2 linked regions of the Variovorax paradoxus genome follow. The protein of the gene in region 1 interacts with the protein of each later gene in a pairwise test. Links are inferred from orthologs where the notes say so. Each region holds a gene or a part of one and is shown on either strand. Other genes may lie near its edges. The genes, in order: AACL56_RS00660 and AACL56_RS04950.

Region 1 (7,037 bases):
GCGTGCTCGGCGTGGTCGAGCTGAAGGACATCGTCAAGACCGGCATCAAGGAGCGCTTCGCCGAGCTGCGCCGCATGGGCATCAAGACCGTGATGATCACCGGCGACAACAAGCTCACGGCCGCCGCCATCGCCGCCGAGGCCGGCGTGGACGACTTCCTGGCCGAGGCCACGCCGGAGGACAAGCTCGCGCTCATCCGCCAGCACCAGGCCGAAGGCCGCCTCGTGGCCATGACCGGCGACGGCACCAACGACGCGCCCGCGCTCGCGCAGGCCGACGTGGCCGTGGCCATGGGCAGCGGCACGCAGGCCGCGAAGGAGGCCGGCAACATGGTCGACCTCGACTCCAACCCGACCAAGCTGCTGGAGGTGGTGGAGACCGGCAAGGCGCTGCTCATGACGCGCGGCTCGCTCACCACCTTCTCGATCGCGAACGACGTGGCGAAGTACTTCGCGATCATTCCGGCGATCTTCATCTCGACCTACCCGCAGCTGGGCGCGCTGAATGTGATGCGCCTGGCGAGCCCGTCGTCGGCCATCCTGAGCGCGGTGATTTTCAACGCGCTGGTCATCGTGTTCCTGATCCCGCTGGCGCTCAAAGGCGTGCGCTACCGGCCCGTGGGCGCCGCCGCGCTGCTGCGCCGCAACCTGGCCATCTACGGCCTGGGCGGCCTGCTGGTTCCCTTCGTCGGCATCAAGCTGATCGACTGGCTGCTGGTCGCAGTCAGGCTGGTATGACCCCCAGGCTTCGCGCACTTCGTGTCGCTTCTCTTCCCCCCTTGCAGGGGGCAACACCGGTGGCCCGGCAAAACCGGTTCCACGGTGTTTCCCGAAGCATTCAGCCCATTGAAAGGCTCTGACCATGAACAACATCTTTCGTCCCGCGCTCGTGCTCTTCGTGCTGCTGAGTGCGCTCACCGGCCTCATCTATCCCATGGCCGTCACCGGCGCCGCCAAGGCCGTGTTCCCCGCACAGGCCGACGGCAGCCTGGTCGTGCTCGACGGCACCACCGTGGGCTCGAAGCTCATCGGCCAGAACTTCAGCGACCCGAAGCATTTCTGGGGCCGTCCTTCGGCCACCGCGCCGCAGCCCTACAACGCCAGCGCCTCGGGCGGCTCCAACCAGGGTCCGCTGAACCCCGCGCTGGCCGATGCGGTGAAGGCGCGCGTCGAGGCGCTGCGCGCGGCCGACCCCGGCAACACCGCGCCGGTGCCGGTCGATCTCGTCACTGCATCGGCGAGCGGGCTCGACCCCGACATCAGCCCGGCCGCGGCGCAGTACCAGGCGGCGCGCGTGGCACGCGTGCGAGGCATGCCGGTCGAGCAGGTCGATGCGCTGATCGCCAGGAACACCGAGGCGCCGATGTGGGGCCTCCTGGGCGAGTCGCGCGTCAACGTGCTGGCGCTGAACATCGCGCTCGATGCGGCTTCGGGTTCCTTCAGCCCCTCGGCTGCGCGTTGAGGAGAAACACGAATGGCCTATGCAGCCTACAGAGAACACCCCGGCGCGCTGCGCTCGCACGCACCCATGACCGCGAACAGCGGCAGCCCGTTCCATGTGCTGGACGTCACCGTCTGCTGCGCCGACGCACTGCGCGTGCGCCGCAGCATCGCCGGCTGCCCCGACGCGGGCGTGGTGCGCTGCGAGCCGCTGCTGCACGCGTGCTGCTCGCAGGAGAGCGACGCACCCTGCGTGCGCCTGATGATCCGCCTGCCGCTGGCGCGCTACGCCGACGTGCTGCACCGGCTCATCGAATGCGTGCCCTCCGGGGAGATCGGCCGGCTGGTGAGCTGGCGAGAGCATCTTGCGCGCTGCGGCTTGCGCCATGGTCACTGAGCTGCTGCTGGCGCTGCTCGCCATGGCGGCGTTCTTCGTGCCGCTGGGCTTCGCATGGTTCGTGCTGTCGCGGACCGCGCGGCGCCATGCCGGCCGCCGCAAGCGCCGCCCGATGCGCTAACCTGCGCGCCACCCCATGAACGACGCACTTCGCCCCGACCCCGACGCGCTGCTGGCGCAGTTGCGCAGCGACGAGGCGCGCGCGCAGCGCGGCAAGCTGCGCATCTACTTCGGTGCCAGCGCCGGCGTGGGGAAGACCTGGGCCATGCTGAGCGCCGCCCAGCGTGAGCAGGCCGCCGGGCGCGACGTGCTGATCGGCGTGGTCGAGACGCACGGCCGCAGCGAGACCGCCGCGCTGCTCGCGGGGCTCGGCGCACTGCCGCTGCGCGAAGTCCCCTACCGCGGCCGCACGCTGGCCGAGTTCGACCTCGACGCCGCGCTCGCGCGCAAGCCCGCCGTGCTGCTGGTCGACGAGCTGGCGCACACCAACGCCCCCGGCTCGCGCCATGCCAAGCGCTGGCAGGACGTGCAGGAGCTGCTGGCCGCAGGCATCGAGGTGTGGTCGGCGCTCAACGTGCAGCACCTCGAGAGCCTGAACGGCACGGTCGGCGCCATCACCGGCGTGCGCGTGCACGAGACCGTGCCCGACAGCGTGCTCGACGAGGCCGACGAGGTCGTGCTGGTCGACGTCACGCCCGACGAGCTCACCGCGCGGCTGGCGGCCGGCAAGGTCTACCTGCCGCAGCAGGCCGAGCGCGCGGCGCAGAACTTCTTTCGCAAGGGCAACCTCATCGCGCTGCGCGAGATCGCGCTGCGCCGCACGGCCGAGCACGTGGAAGACGACGTGCGCGGCTGGCGCGTGGAGCAGTCGGGCGCGGCCGGCGGCAACGGGAAGGTCGCGGGGCTGCAGGCCTGGAACACCTCGGGGGCGATCCTCGCGTGCGTCGGCCCGCACGAAGGCGCCGCGCAGACCGTGCGCACCGCGGCTCGGCTCGCCGGGCAGCTCAACGTGCGCTGGCACGCGGCCTATGTCGAGACGCCGAGGCTGCAGCGTCTGGCCGCGGCGGAGCGGGACCGCATCCTGGCGGTTCTCAAGCTGGCGGAAGAACTGGGTGCGGCCACCGCGGTGCTGACCGGCTCCGACGTGGCGGAGCAGCTCGCCGGGCAGGCGCGCCGGCTCAACTGCGCGACGCTGGTGCTGGGCCGCTCCACGCCGGCCACCGGCTGGCGGCGCTGGTGGCCCGGCGCGGCGCAGTCCCTGCAGGTCGCGCTCGCGCGGCACGCGCCGGCGCTCGACATCATGGAAGTGGCGCCTGCCGACAGCTCGCGCCGCCTGTCGCGTGCGCCGCTCGAAGGCGCGCGCATCGACAGCGACGACCACGAGAAGGCGCCCACCCATTGGCCCGCCTATGCATGGGCCGCGGCCACCAGCATCGCGCTCACCCTCGTCTGCATGCCGCTGACCGGCGTGCTGGAGCTGTCGAACATCGTCATGCTGCTGCTGATCGGCGTGGTGGGCGTGGCGATGCGCTTCGGGCGCGGACCATCGGCACTGGCCGCCCTGCTCAACGTGGCGTCCTTCGACTACTTCTTCGTGCCGCCGCGCATGTCCTTCGCGGTGAGCGACGTGCAGTACGTTCTGACCTTCGCGATCATGCTCGGCGTCGGCCTGCTGGTGGGGCAGCTCACGGCGGGCCTGCGCTTCGCGGCGGGCGTATCGACCAGCCGCGAGCGGCGCGCGCGTTCGCTGTTCGAGCTCACGCGCGAACTCTCCGCCGCGCTCGAGAGTTCGCAGGTGGTCGCGCTCGGTGCCGCTGCGGTGCAGGGCCACTTCGGCGGCCATGCGCTGGTGCTGGTGACCGATGCCGCCGACCAGCTCGTGCCGCCGGCGGATGCACCCGAGGGTTTCGATGCGCAGGTGGCCGACTGGGCCTTTCGCCACGGCCAGAGCGCCGGCCTCGCGACCGCGACGCTGGCGGCGCAACCCTGGCACTACGTGCCGCTGCAGGCGCCGATGCGCGTGCGTGGCGTGCTGGCGCTCGCGCCCGCGCAACCGCGCTGGCTGCTCATTCCCGAGCAGGCGCAGCAGCTCGACACGCTTGCGCGGCAGATCGCCATCGCGCTGGAGCGCGTGCACTACGTCGAGGTGGCGCAGCAGGCGGTGGTCGAGATGGAATCGGAGCGCCTGCGCAACGCGCTGCTGGGCGCCATCTCGCACGACGTGCGCACGCCGCTCACCGCGCTCATCGCACTGGCCGAATCCCTGCAGACCCTGCCGGCCGAGGAGCATGCCCAGGCTGCGCGCGCCATCGTCGCGCAGGCGCACGAGCTGCATGCGCTGGTCAACAACCTGCTCGACATGGCACGGCTCGAGAGCGGCATCGCGGGCGGCGCTGTGAACCTGCGGCGCGACTGGCAGTCGGTGGAGGAAGTGGTCGGCTCGGCGATCCGCGCCGCGCGCACCTCGCTCGGCGGCACCGTGGTGCAGACCGCGCTCGATGCCGACCTGCCGCTGGTCGAGTTCGATGCCGTGCTCATCGAGCGCGTGCTGGTCAACCTGCTGGAAAACGCCACCAAGTACGGCGCGCCGCCCATCGTGGTCGGTGCGCGTGCCGAGCCGCGCGCGCTGGTGCTCACGGTGCGCGACCACGGACCCGGCTTGCCTGCCGCGCTGCTGGGCCACGAGCAGACGCTGTTCGACAAGTTCACGCGCGGCGAGCCCGAGTCGGCCACGCCGGGCGTGGGCCTGGGCCTGGCGATCTGCAAGGCGGTCGTCAGTGCGCATGGCGGCGACATCTCCGCCGGCAATGCACGCGGCGGCGGGGCAGAATTCACGGTCACCCTGCCCCGCCGCGAACCGCCCGAACCGGTCGAGGCCATCGAAGTCGCACCCTGAAGCCATGCCCCAGCCCACCGCCATCGTGATCGAGGACGAGCCGCAGATCCGCCGCTTCGTGCGCGGCGCGCTCGAGGCCGAAGGCTGGCTCGTGCACGAGTCCGGCACGTTGCGCGACGGCCTGGCCGCGGCCGGCACGCGCCAGCCCGACCTGCTGGTGCTCGATCTCGGCCTGCCCGACGGCGACGGCGTCTCGCTGATCCGCGACGTGCGCGGCTGGTCGGCGGTGCCGATCATCGTGCTGTCCGCGCGCAGCGACGAGGCCGACAAGATCGCCGCGCTCGATGCCGGCGCCGATGACTACCTCACCAAGCCCTTCGGCACCGGCGAACTGCTGGCGCGCGTCCGCGCCAACCTCCGCCGCCCGCGCGCCGCGGGCGGCGGCGGCGACGAGCCGGCCGAGGCGGTCTTCCGTTTCGGCGAGATCGAGCTCGACCGCGCCGCGCGCCTGGTGCGCCGCGCGGGCGCCGAGGTGCACCTGACGCCCACCGAGTACCGGCTGCTGTCGGTGCTGGTGGCGAACGCGGGCCGCGTGCTCACCCAGCGCCAGTTGCTGCGCGAGGTGTGGGGCCCGTCGCACACGGACCAGAGCCACTACCTTCGCATCTACATGGGTCATCTGCGGCAGAAGCTCGAGGCCGATCCGGCACAGCCGCGGCATCTGCTGACCGAGACGGCGGTGGGCTACCGTCTGGTGGTCTAGGGTCAGAGGCAGCCCCACAGGTACACCGACTTCTCGCTGGCGGCTGCCTCGCTCGCGAGCCGCTGCAGGTCGTCCACCACGGGCTGCAGCTCGGCCGGATCGCATGCCAGTTCTTCGGTGCCCGCCCAAGCTTCCAGCACGGCGGCCTGCGATTCGGGTTCGAGGCGGGCCAGCAGCGTCGTCAGCTCGTCGGGAAAGCGGTTGAGCCACGCTTCGTTGTCCTCGCCGATCTCGATGTACTCGAGCGCGTGCCGGTCGACGTCCCAGTCGCTGCCTTCCAGGATCGCCCAGAGCGTGGTGATCTCGAGATCGGTGAAGCGCTTGTACTGCACGGGGTCGAGCAGTTCCTCGATCTCGTCGCCCTCGTCGGGCTCCTCGATGCGGTTGGCGTAGCGCAATGCCTCCTCGGGAGTCGCGACGAAGAAATCCGAAAGTATTCCCATCTGTTGTCCTCTGGCGGTTGAACGTGCGGGCCATTACACCCGTGCGCCGCGTCGGCAGTTTGACGCAACGGTGACGGATGCCGCGCTGCGCCGGGGAGCCTCGCGTTGCGCACCGCCATGCGCAGAGGGTCGACGTGCCAACGCACGTCGCGTCGCATCCGGCCCACAGGGCCCGGCGCGCGGCTTGCCTCCGACACAGCAAGCCGACACAATCCGCGCCATCATGAAATTCACGCAAGCCATCGAAGCAGGCCTCGTCGCCACCTGACACGCCCTCGATCGCGCCATTGCGTTCGGAAGGCGTTGCCTTCCGGTACAGAAAAACCCCGGCAGGCCTCGTCCCTCCGGGGTTTTGTTTTTTCCTCGCTCCATCGCACAACACGCCATGGTCCGCGGGCAGACGGTGCGCGGCAACGCCGCCGTCATCGAAGCGCATGTGCCGCTGAAGGAGATGTTCGGCTACATCGGCAACCTGCGCGCGCTGTCTTCGGGCCGTGCGCAGTACACGATGCAGTTCGACCACTACGCGGTGGCGCCTGCGAGTGGAGCGGCCACGCTCATGAAGAGCTGATGGCCATGTGAAAGGGCGGTCCGCAAGGGCCGCCCTTTTTTTTGTTGCATCGGCGGGATCGCGCCCCGCGCGGGGCGCAGGTTCAGGCCGCCACGCCCTTGTTCGGATTCAGCAGGAACTTCTCGCCCGTCGCCTGCTTGCCGTACACCCCGATCGCGTCGAGCTGCAGCATTTCGACCAGCGACACCTCGCGCGTGTATTTGCTCGCGAACGTGGTCTTCAGTTCCGCGACCACGCGGGCCTTGAGGCGCTTCGTGCCTTCGTCGCCGAGCTTGCCGAGGAACGGGAACAGCAGCCATCCGCCCATGCCCCAGGCCATGCCGAAGTTGCGCACGAACTCGGTCGGGCTGCGGTCGAGGCCGCCGTAGATGTAGACCTGCTTGTGCGTGGTGGAACCGTAGCGGCTGTATTCCTTGGCGGTGCGGTTCAGCGCGGCTTCCATGCAGCCGAGGATCTGCCCCGCGAGCTTGCCGCCGCCGGTGGCGTCGAAGGCCAGCGTGGCGCCGGTCTCGACCAGCGCCTGCGTCAGGTCCTCGAGGAAGGTCGGCGCGCTGGCGTTGCACACGTACTTCGCGCCGAGGCCGCGCA
Region 2 (6,493 bases), 930 kb from region 1 along the record:
TACACGGCGCATTCCTTCAGGTCGCGGCCCAGCGCGTCGGCGATGACTTCGCCCATCTTGAGCGCGGTGCCCGAGGGCGCGTCGACCTTGTGGCGGTGGTGCGCCTCGATGATCTCGATGTCGTAGCCGGTGGACATGGCCTTGGCCGCCATCTCGAGCAGCTTGAGCGTGACGTTGACGCCCACGCTCATGTTGGGCGCCATCATGATGGCGATGTCCTTGGCGATCTCGGCGATCTCGGCCTTCTGCGCGTCGCTGAAGCCCGTGGTGCCGATGACCGCCTGCACGCCGAGTTCGCGGCACACCGCGAGGTGGGCGAGCGTGCCTTCGGGGCGGGTGAAGTCGATGAGCACCTGCGCGTTCTTCAGGCCAGTGCGCAGGTCGGACACGATCGGCACGCCGCTGTCGAAGCCGAGGAAGGCGCCCGCATCGGTGCCGAGCGCGGGACTGCCGGCGATGTCGAGGGCACCGGCGAGGTGGCAGTCCGGCGCGTTGCGCACGGCCTCGATCAGCATGTGGCCCATGCGGCCGGAAGCGCCTGCAATGGCGACGCGGCGCGGCGCGGAGGTCGAACTGGAACTGGCGGAGGTGGATTCAGTCACGCGGATTCAATCATGTAGGTACACGGGAACACGGGACGGAGCACCGCCTGACTCGGCGGGCCCCGCCCGCTACGGCTGTCTTGTGGCTGCCGATGCGCTCAGCGCGCCGCTTCGAGCGGGGGGTAGGCGGCCGGCAGCGGCGGGAGGGAAGCCTGTGCGTCGGCGGAGTCGGCCTTCTTCTCGTCCTTGGCAGGCGCGAATTTCTTGAGCTCGTCTTCCGTGGCCTCGAGCGGCGGCACCTTGCCTGATTTCTTGCGGGTGTCGAGCGTGGCGACGAAGTCTTCTTCGCTGGGCATCTCGTCGCCTTCGAAGCGGTCCATGAGCTCGCCGTTGAAGAACACGGTCAGGTGGCGTTCCTGCGGGTCGACGCCCTGGCGGCGGATGGTGAACACGTAGTCCCAGCGGTTGGCGTGGAAGACGTCGGTCAGCAGCGAGGTGCCGAGGATTTCACGTACCTGCTGGCGCGACATGCCGGGCTTGAGCGCCGCGACCTGTTCCTTCGACACGAAATTGCCCTGCACCACTTCGACTTTGTAAGGAGTCACGGCCGACAGCGCGCCACGCGTGCGTTCGCTGAAACCGCTGCAGGCACCGAGGCAAAGCGTGGCGGCCACGGCGGCGACCAGCAGCCAGGGACGGCGTTGGAGAATGGCAGGCATGGGAGGAAAAGGGGGTAGCGATATGATCGGCCATTGTAGCGGCAGCCCTTTTCAGGGCCTTTGCCGCAGCCCAGGGCGCAGGAATCAACATGGCCAACATCGACGAACTCAAGAATACCGGCCTCAAGGCCACATTGCCACGCCTGAAGATCCTCGAGATCTTCCAGACCGGCAGCCAGCGGCACATGACGGCGGAAGATGTCTTCCGCGTGCTGCTCAACGAACACTCCGACATCGGCCTGGCCACCGTCTACCGCGTGCTGACCCAGTTCGAGCAGGCCGGCATCCTCGAACGCAGCCATTTCGAGAGCGGCAAGGCGGTCTACGAGCTGAACGAAGGCACGCACCACGACCACCTGATCTGCACCTCGTGCGGCAAGGTCGAGGAGTTCTACGACGCCGAGATCGAGCGCCGCCAGCAGCTGGTGGCCAAGGACAAGGGATGGATCCTGCAGGACCACGCCATGTCGCTGTACGGTCTTTGTGGAGACTGCGTCAAGAAGCGTTGATCGCGCAGCCTTTCGCTTCGCTTCACTGCGCGTGACCCGGACGGGAGCGCAGCTCCTCCGTGTGACCGCCCGCCGGCAGCCGCCCTTCACGCGGCCTGCTCAGTCCCCGTCTCGGGAGTTTTCCATTGCCTTGTGGTGGCGCGCCACGAAGTCGGCATAGGTATCGATGCCGCGCAGCTGCAGGATCGAGTTGCGCACCGCCGCCTCCACCAGCACGGCGATGTTGCGCCCCGCCACCACCTGGATGATGACCTTGCGCACCGGGATGCCCAGCACGTCCTGCGTGAGCGGCGCCGAGGGCATGCGCTCGTAGTCGCGCTCGAAGCTGTCGCGCCGCACCAGGTGCACGATGAGCTTCAGGCGCATCTTCCGCCGCACCGCCGTCTCGCCGAAGATCGCGCGGATGTCCAGCAGGCCGATGCCGCGCACTTCCAGCAGGTTCAACAGCAGGTCGGGGCAGCGGCCCTCGATCGTGTTCTGGTTGATGCGGTAGAGGTCGACCGCGTCGTCGGCCACGAGGCCATTGCCGCGCGAGATCAGCTCCAGGCCGAGTTCGCTCTTTCCGAGCCCCGACTCGCCCGTGATCATCACGCCCATGCCCAGGATGTCCATGAACACGCCGTGCATCGAGGTGCGCTCGGCGAAGTGCTTGGACAGGTAGGCGCGCAACAGGTCGATCACGAAGGCCGACGATTCCCGCGTGGCGAAGAGCGGCAGCTGCGCGCGTTCGCAGATCGACAGCAACTCGTCGGGCGCGGCCTGGCCGTCGGCCAGCACCAGCATCGGCGGCTCGAGCGTGACGATGCGGGCGATGCGCCGGGCGCAGTCTTCCTGGCTTCCACGCGTCAGGTAAGCCACCTCGCGGGCGCCCAGGATCTGCACGCGGTACGGATGGATGTAGTTGAGATAGCCGACGAGGTCGGCAGCGGACTGCGCGCGGCTGATGACCTCGGGATCGAACTGGCGTTCGGACGCGCCGAGCCCTGCGAGCCATTCCCAGCGGAGCGATCCGCGGAACTCCTCGAACATGGCATCGGCGCTGATGACGGTCGGCTTCATGCGTTCAATGGATGGCGCTCAGCGCAGGGTTTTTGCGTTGCGCAGAATACCGTGGAACCGGCTTTGCCGGGCCACCGGTATTGCCCCCCGGCAGGCGGTTGGCGAAGCGACACGAAATGCGCGCAGCCTGGGGGCGAGCCACAGGTTAGGCGATCTGCGTCGACTGCCAGCCGGCGATCAGGCCGTGCAGGGCGGCCGCGTCGGTGCTGGACTTGATCTGTTCGCGCAGGCTGGCGTCGCTCAGCAGCTCGGCGATTTCAGAGAGGATTTCGAGGTGCTTCTGCGTGGCCGCTTCGGGCACCAGTAGGAAGATCAGCAACGCAACGGGTTGCTCGTCGGGTGCATCGAAGCCGATGGGATTGGCCAGCTGGAACACGGCGGCCATCGGTGCCTTCAGGCCCTTGATGCGGCCATGCGGAATGGCGACACCGTGGCCCAGACCGGTGGAGCCGAGGCGCTCGCGCGCGAACAGGCTGTCGGTGATGAGGGCACGGCCCAGGCCGTGAAGGCTCTCGAACAGCAAGCCGGCTTCTTCGAAAGCACGTTTCTTGCTGGTGGCGTCAACGCTCACGAGCACTTGAGCGGGCGGCAGGATGGACGCGAGGCGATTCATGGTGGGTGCAGAGCGGGGGCGATTATGCACCCGCTTGGTAAAAACCCCCAGTCCCTCTATCTACTTTCTGTCTACATGTTGCCCGAAGGCCTCGCCGGCCCTCTGTAAGTGCGACAAATTGGCCAAAGCCCTACCTTCGCACTCGGACAAAGCAAAAGGCCGCCCGAAGGCGGCCTGGCAGGAGCCGGGGCTCTTGTTTACATCAGGCGCTTGGGCGCCGCGTGATGGTGGTCCTGCAGGCGATCCTTGTGGCGCACCACCTGGCGGTCGAGCTTGTCGACCAGTTCATCGACTGCAGCGTAGAGATCAGCGTGGCTCGACTCCGCGAACATGTCATTGCCCTTGACGTGGATGTTGCACTCCGCCCTTTGGCGGCGTTCCTTTTCCTTCTGCTTTTCCACCGTGAGGATCACCTTGACGTCGACCACCTGGTCGAAGTGGCGGGTGATCCGGTCCAGCTTGCTCGTGACGTAGGTGCGCAAGGCAGGTGTGACGTCGAGGTGATGACCGCTGATCGTCAAATTCATGAATGACCTCCTGGAATTGACGGTTGGGGAAATGACCCCGCTCCGGAATGAAGCGTGGCCGGGGAACTCTGTGTACGTAGGGGGTGGGAAGGGGAAACGGAAGGGATTCTGTTGAATCGGGAGACGGTCGATTCACTATGCCCAAGCTGTCACGGTATTGCAATACCAGGGTTGCCCGGGCGGCCTGCACTTTCCGCACCGCTCTTTAAGCGCTCGCGAATCCATAGCACGACAGGCACACCAGTCCTGCGCAGCGGCCGCATGCACGCATGTGTTTCAGCACGAAAGACGCGGTGACCCTGTCGGCCGAAGGGCCGAAGGGGCTGAAGTCGCGATGGGCGGATGGACGAGGCCAGCCGAGGGCTCAACGCCAGGCCGCGCGCATCCGGTTGCGCAGGTCGATCACCGCGCTCGGCGGCGGCACTGCGGGCGGGCGCTCCGGTGGCGGCGGCCATGTCTGCTGCTCGAAGCCTGCAAGGTCTCCGTCCGCGATGAAACGCGTGCGGTTGGCGTACAGGTGCCGGTCGCCGCGCGCCGCCTGCTGCGTGACGTAGAAGCGCTGCGGCACCAGCAGGTGCAAATGGTCGCGCGCGCGGGTCATCGCCACGTACAACAGCCTGCGCTCTTCCTCCAGTTCCTGCGCGCCCTGCGCCACGTCGGCCGGCATGCAGCCGTCGACCACGTTGAGCACGTGCACGGAGTTCCACTCCTGCCCCTTGGCCGAGTGGATGGTCGACAGGATCAGGTAGTCATCGTCGAGCAGCGGCGGGCCCGGCCGGTCGCTGGTGGCCTCGGGCGGGTCGAGCGTGAGCTCGGTGAGGAAGCGCTCCCGCGAGCCGTAGCCGGCCGCCAGGCGCGCGAGTTGTTCCACGTCGGCGCGGCGCACGCCGGAGGTGTCTTCGTACAGCCGTTCCAGGTGCGGCTGGTACCAGTTCATCGCCACCTCGACATCGGCCGGCCACTTGAGCGCGGGCTCGCGCAGTGCCGCATAAGCCGCAGCGAAGTCGGCCCACTGCGCGCGGGCCGCGGAAGGCGGCACGAAATCGCGCACCGCCGCGGCCGGGTCGGCGGCCGTGTCCATGGCGTCGAGCAGCCGCGCGCCCGTGGCCGGCCCGATGCCCGGAATGAGCTGCGTGACGCGAAAGCCCGCCATGCGCCCGCGCGGGTTCTGCGCGAAGCGCAGCACCGCGAGCAGGTCCTTCACGTGCGAGGCTTCGAGAAACTTCAGCCCGCCGAACTTGACGAACGGGATGTTGCGGCGCGCCAGTTCCAGCTCGAGCCCGGCGCTGTGCGACGAGGTGCGGAACAGCACCGCCTGCGACTTGAGCGCCAGCCCGCCCTCGCGGTGCGCGAGCACCTTGTCGGCCACCCAGCGCGCCTGCCCGGCCTCGTCGGGCACGAGCACCAGCTGCGGCTTGCCGGCCGAGGGCTTGTCGGTCCACAGCGTCTTGGCGTGCCGCTCGGCCGCGTGCGCGATCACGCGATTCGACACGTCGAGGATGGGCTGCGTCGAGCGGTAGTTGCGCTCCAGCGTGACCACGCGCGCCTGCTGCGTGAACTGCGACGGAAAGTCCAGGATGTTGCGCACCGTGGCGCCGCGAAACGAATAGATCGACTGCGCGTCGTCGCCCACCACCGTCACCCCGCGGCCGTCGGGCTTGAGCGCCAGCAGGATCGAGGCCTGCAGCTTGTTGGTGTCCTGGTATTCGTCGACCAGCACATGGTCGAAGCGCGCGCCGATCTGCGCGGCCAGCGCCGGCTCGGCGGCCATTTCGGCCCAGTAGAGCAGCAGGTCGTCGTAGTCGAGCACGTTCTGCTGCTGCTTGGCCTCGACGTAGGCGCCGAAAAGTTTCCTGAGTTCGGCCTCCCACTCGTCGCACCAGGGAAAGGCCTCCTTCAGCACCTGCCCCAGCGGCGCGCGCGTGTTGACGCAACGCGAGTAGATCGACAGGCAGGTGCCCTTGCGCGGAAAGCGGTTCACGGTGGACGACAGGCCCAGCTCATGCCGCACCAGCCCCATCAGGTCTTCGGCGTCGCCGCGGTCGTGGATCGTGAAGCTCTCGTCGAGCCCGATCTGCGCCGCGTACTCGCGCAGCAGCCGCGCGCCGATGCCATGGAAGGTGCCGGCCCACGGCAGCGCCGGCGGCGCCTCGGCCTTCAGCCCCAGCACCCTGGCCAGCACCTGGCCGGCGCGGCGCTCCATTTCCTGCGCGGCCCGGCGCGAGAAGGTCAGCAGCAGCAGGCGCTGCGGATCGACACCGCCCGCGATGAGATGTGCCACCCGGTGCGCCAGCGTGCTGGTCTTGCCCGAACCGGCCCCGGCAATGACGAGCAGCGGACGATCGTCCTGCGCTGCAGCGGCGTCGCCGAGCGCGTTGCCCACGCCGTGCTCGACCGCCGCGCGCTGCGCTTCGTTGAGCGTGGCCAGCGCAGCGGCGAGGCGCTCCGACTGGGTTTTCGGCGCGGCGGGACGGGCAAGAGGAGCGGGGGAAGTGGAGCGCGCAGCGGTCTGCATGGGTTGCGA

What was found.
Region 2: the proteins of AACL56_RS00660 (region 1) and AACL56_RS04950 interact in binary tests that used the Escherichia coli proteins (3 or more experiments, as listed by UniProt). The link is inferred for Variovorax paradoxus from one-to-one orthologs.

The regions. Positions count from the first base shown.
Region 1 is NZ_LR743507.1:129,717-136,753, reverse strand. The notes cover bases 1,667-4,932. They hold AACL56_RS00660 (DUF4118 domain-containing protein), read left to right. Parts: upstream 1,667-1,972; coding sequence 1,973-4,732; downstream 4,733-4,932. Other genes in these bases: kdpE (two-component system response regulator KdpE), read left to right, coding at 4,737-4,932; AACL56_RS00665 (hypothetical protein), read left to right, coding at 1,826-1,957; AACL56_RS00670 (hypothetical protein), read left to right, coding at 1,667-1,836. Also shown: potassium-transporting ATPase subunit KdpB, read left to right, coding at 1-737; potassium-transporting ATPase subunit KdpC, read left to right, coding at 862-1,461; more of AACL56_RS00670, read left to right, coding at 1,474-1,666; more of kdpE, read left to right, coding at 4,933-5,435; AACL56_RS00650 (hypothetical protein), read right to left, coding at 5,438-5,878; AACL56_RS00640 (zinc-binding dehydrogenase), read right to left, coding at 6,532-7,037. UniProt on the Escherichia coli protein: Member of the two-component regulatory system KdpD/KdpE involved in the regulation of the kdp operon. KdpD may function as a membrane-associated protein kinase that phosphorylates KdpE in response to environmental signals.
Region 2 is NZ_LR743507.1:1,060,062-1,066,554, reverse strand. What follows is about bases 1,709-4,430. They hold AACL56_RS04950 (PTS sugar transporter subunit IIA), read right to left. Parts: upstream 3,443-4,430; coding sequence 2,975-3,442; downstream 1,709-2,974. Other genes in these bases: AACL56_RS04940 (ATP-dependent helicase), read right to left, coding at 4,334-4,430; hpf (ribosome hibernation-promoting factor, HPF/YfiA family), read right to left, coding at 3,640-3,969; hprK (HPr(Ser) kinase/phosphatase), read right to left, coding at 1,870-2,829; fur (ferric iron uptake transcriptional regulator), read left to right, coding at 1,709-1,770. Outside these bases: dapB (4-hydroxy-tetrahydrodipicolinate reductase), read right to left, coding at 1-602; AACL56_RS04965 (outer membrane protein assembly factor BamE), read right to left, coding at 701-1,261; more of fur, read left to right, coding at 1,351-1,708; more of AACL56_RS04940, read right to left, coding at 4,431-6,484. UniProt on the Escherichia coli protein: Seems to have a role in regulating nitrogen assimilation.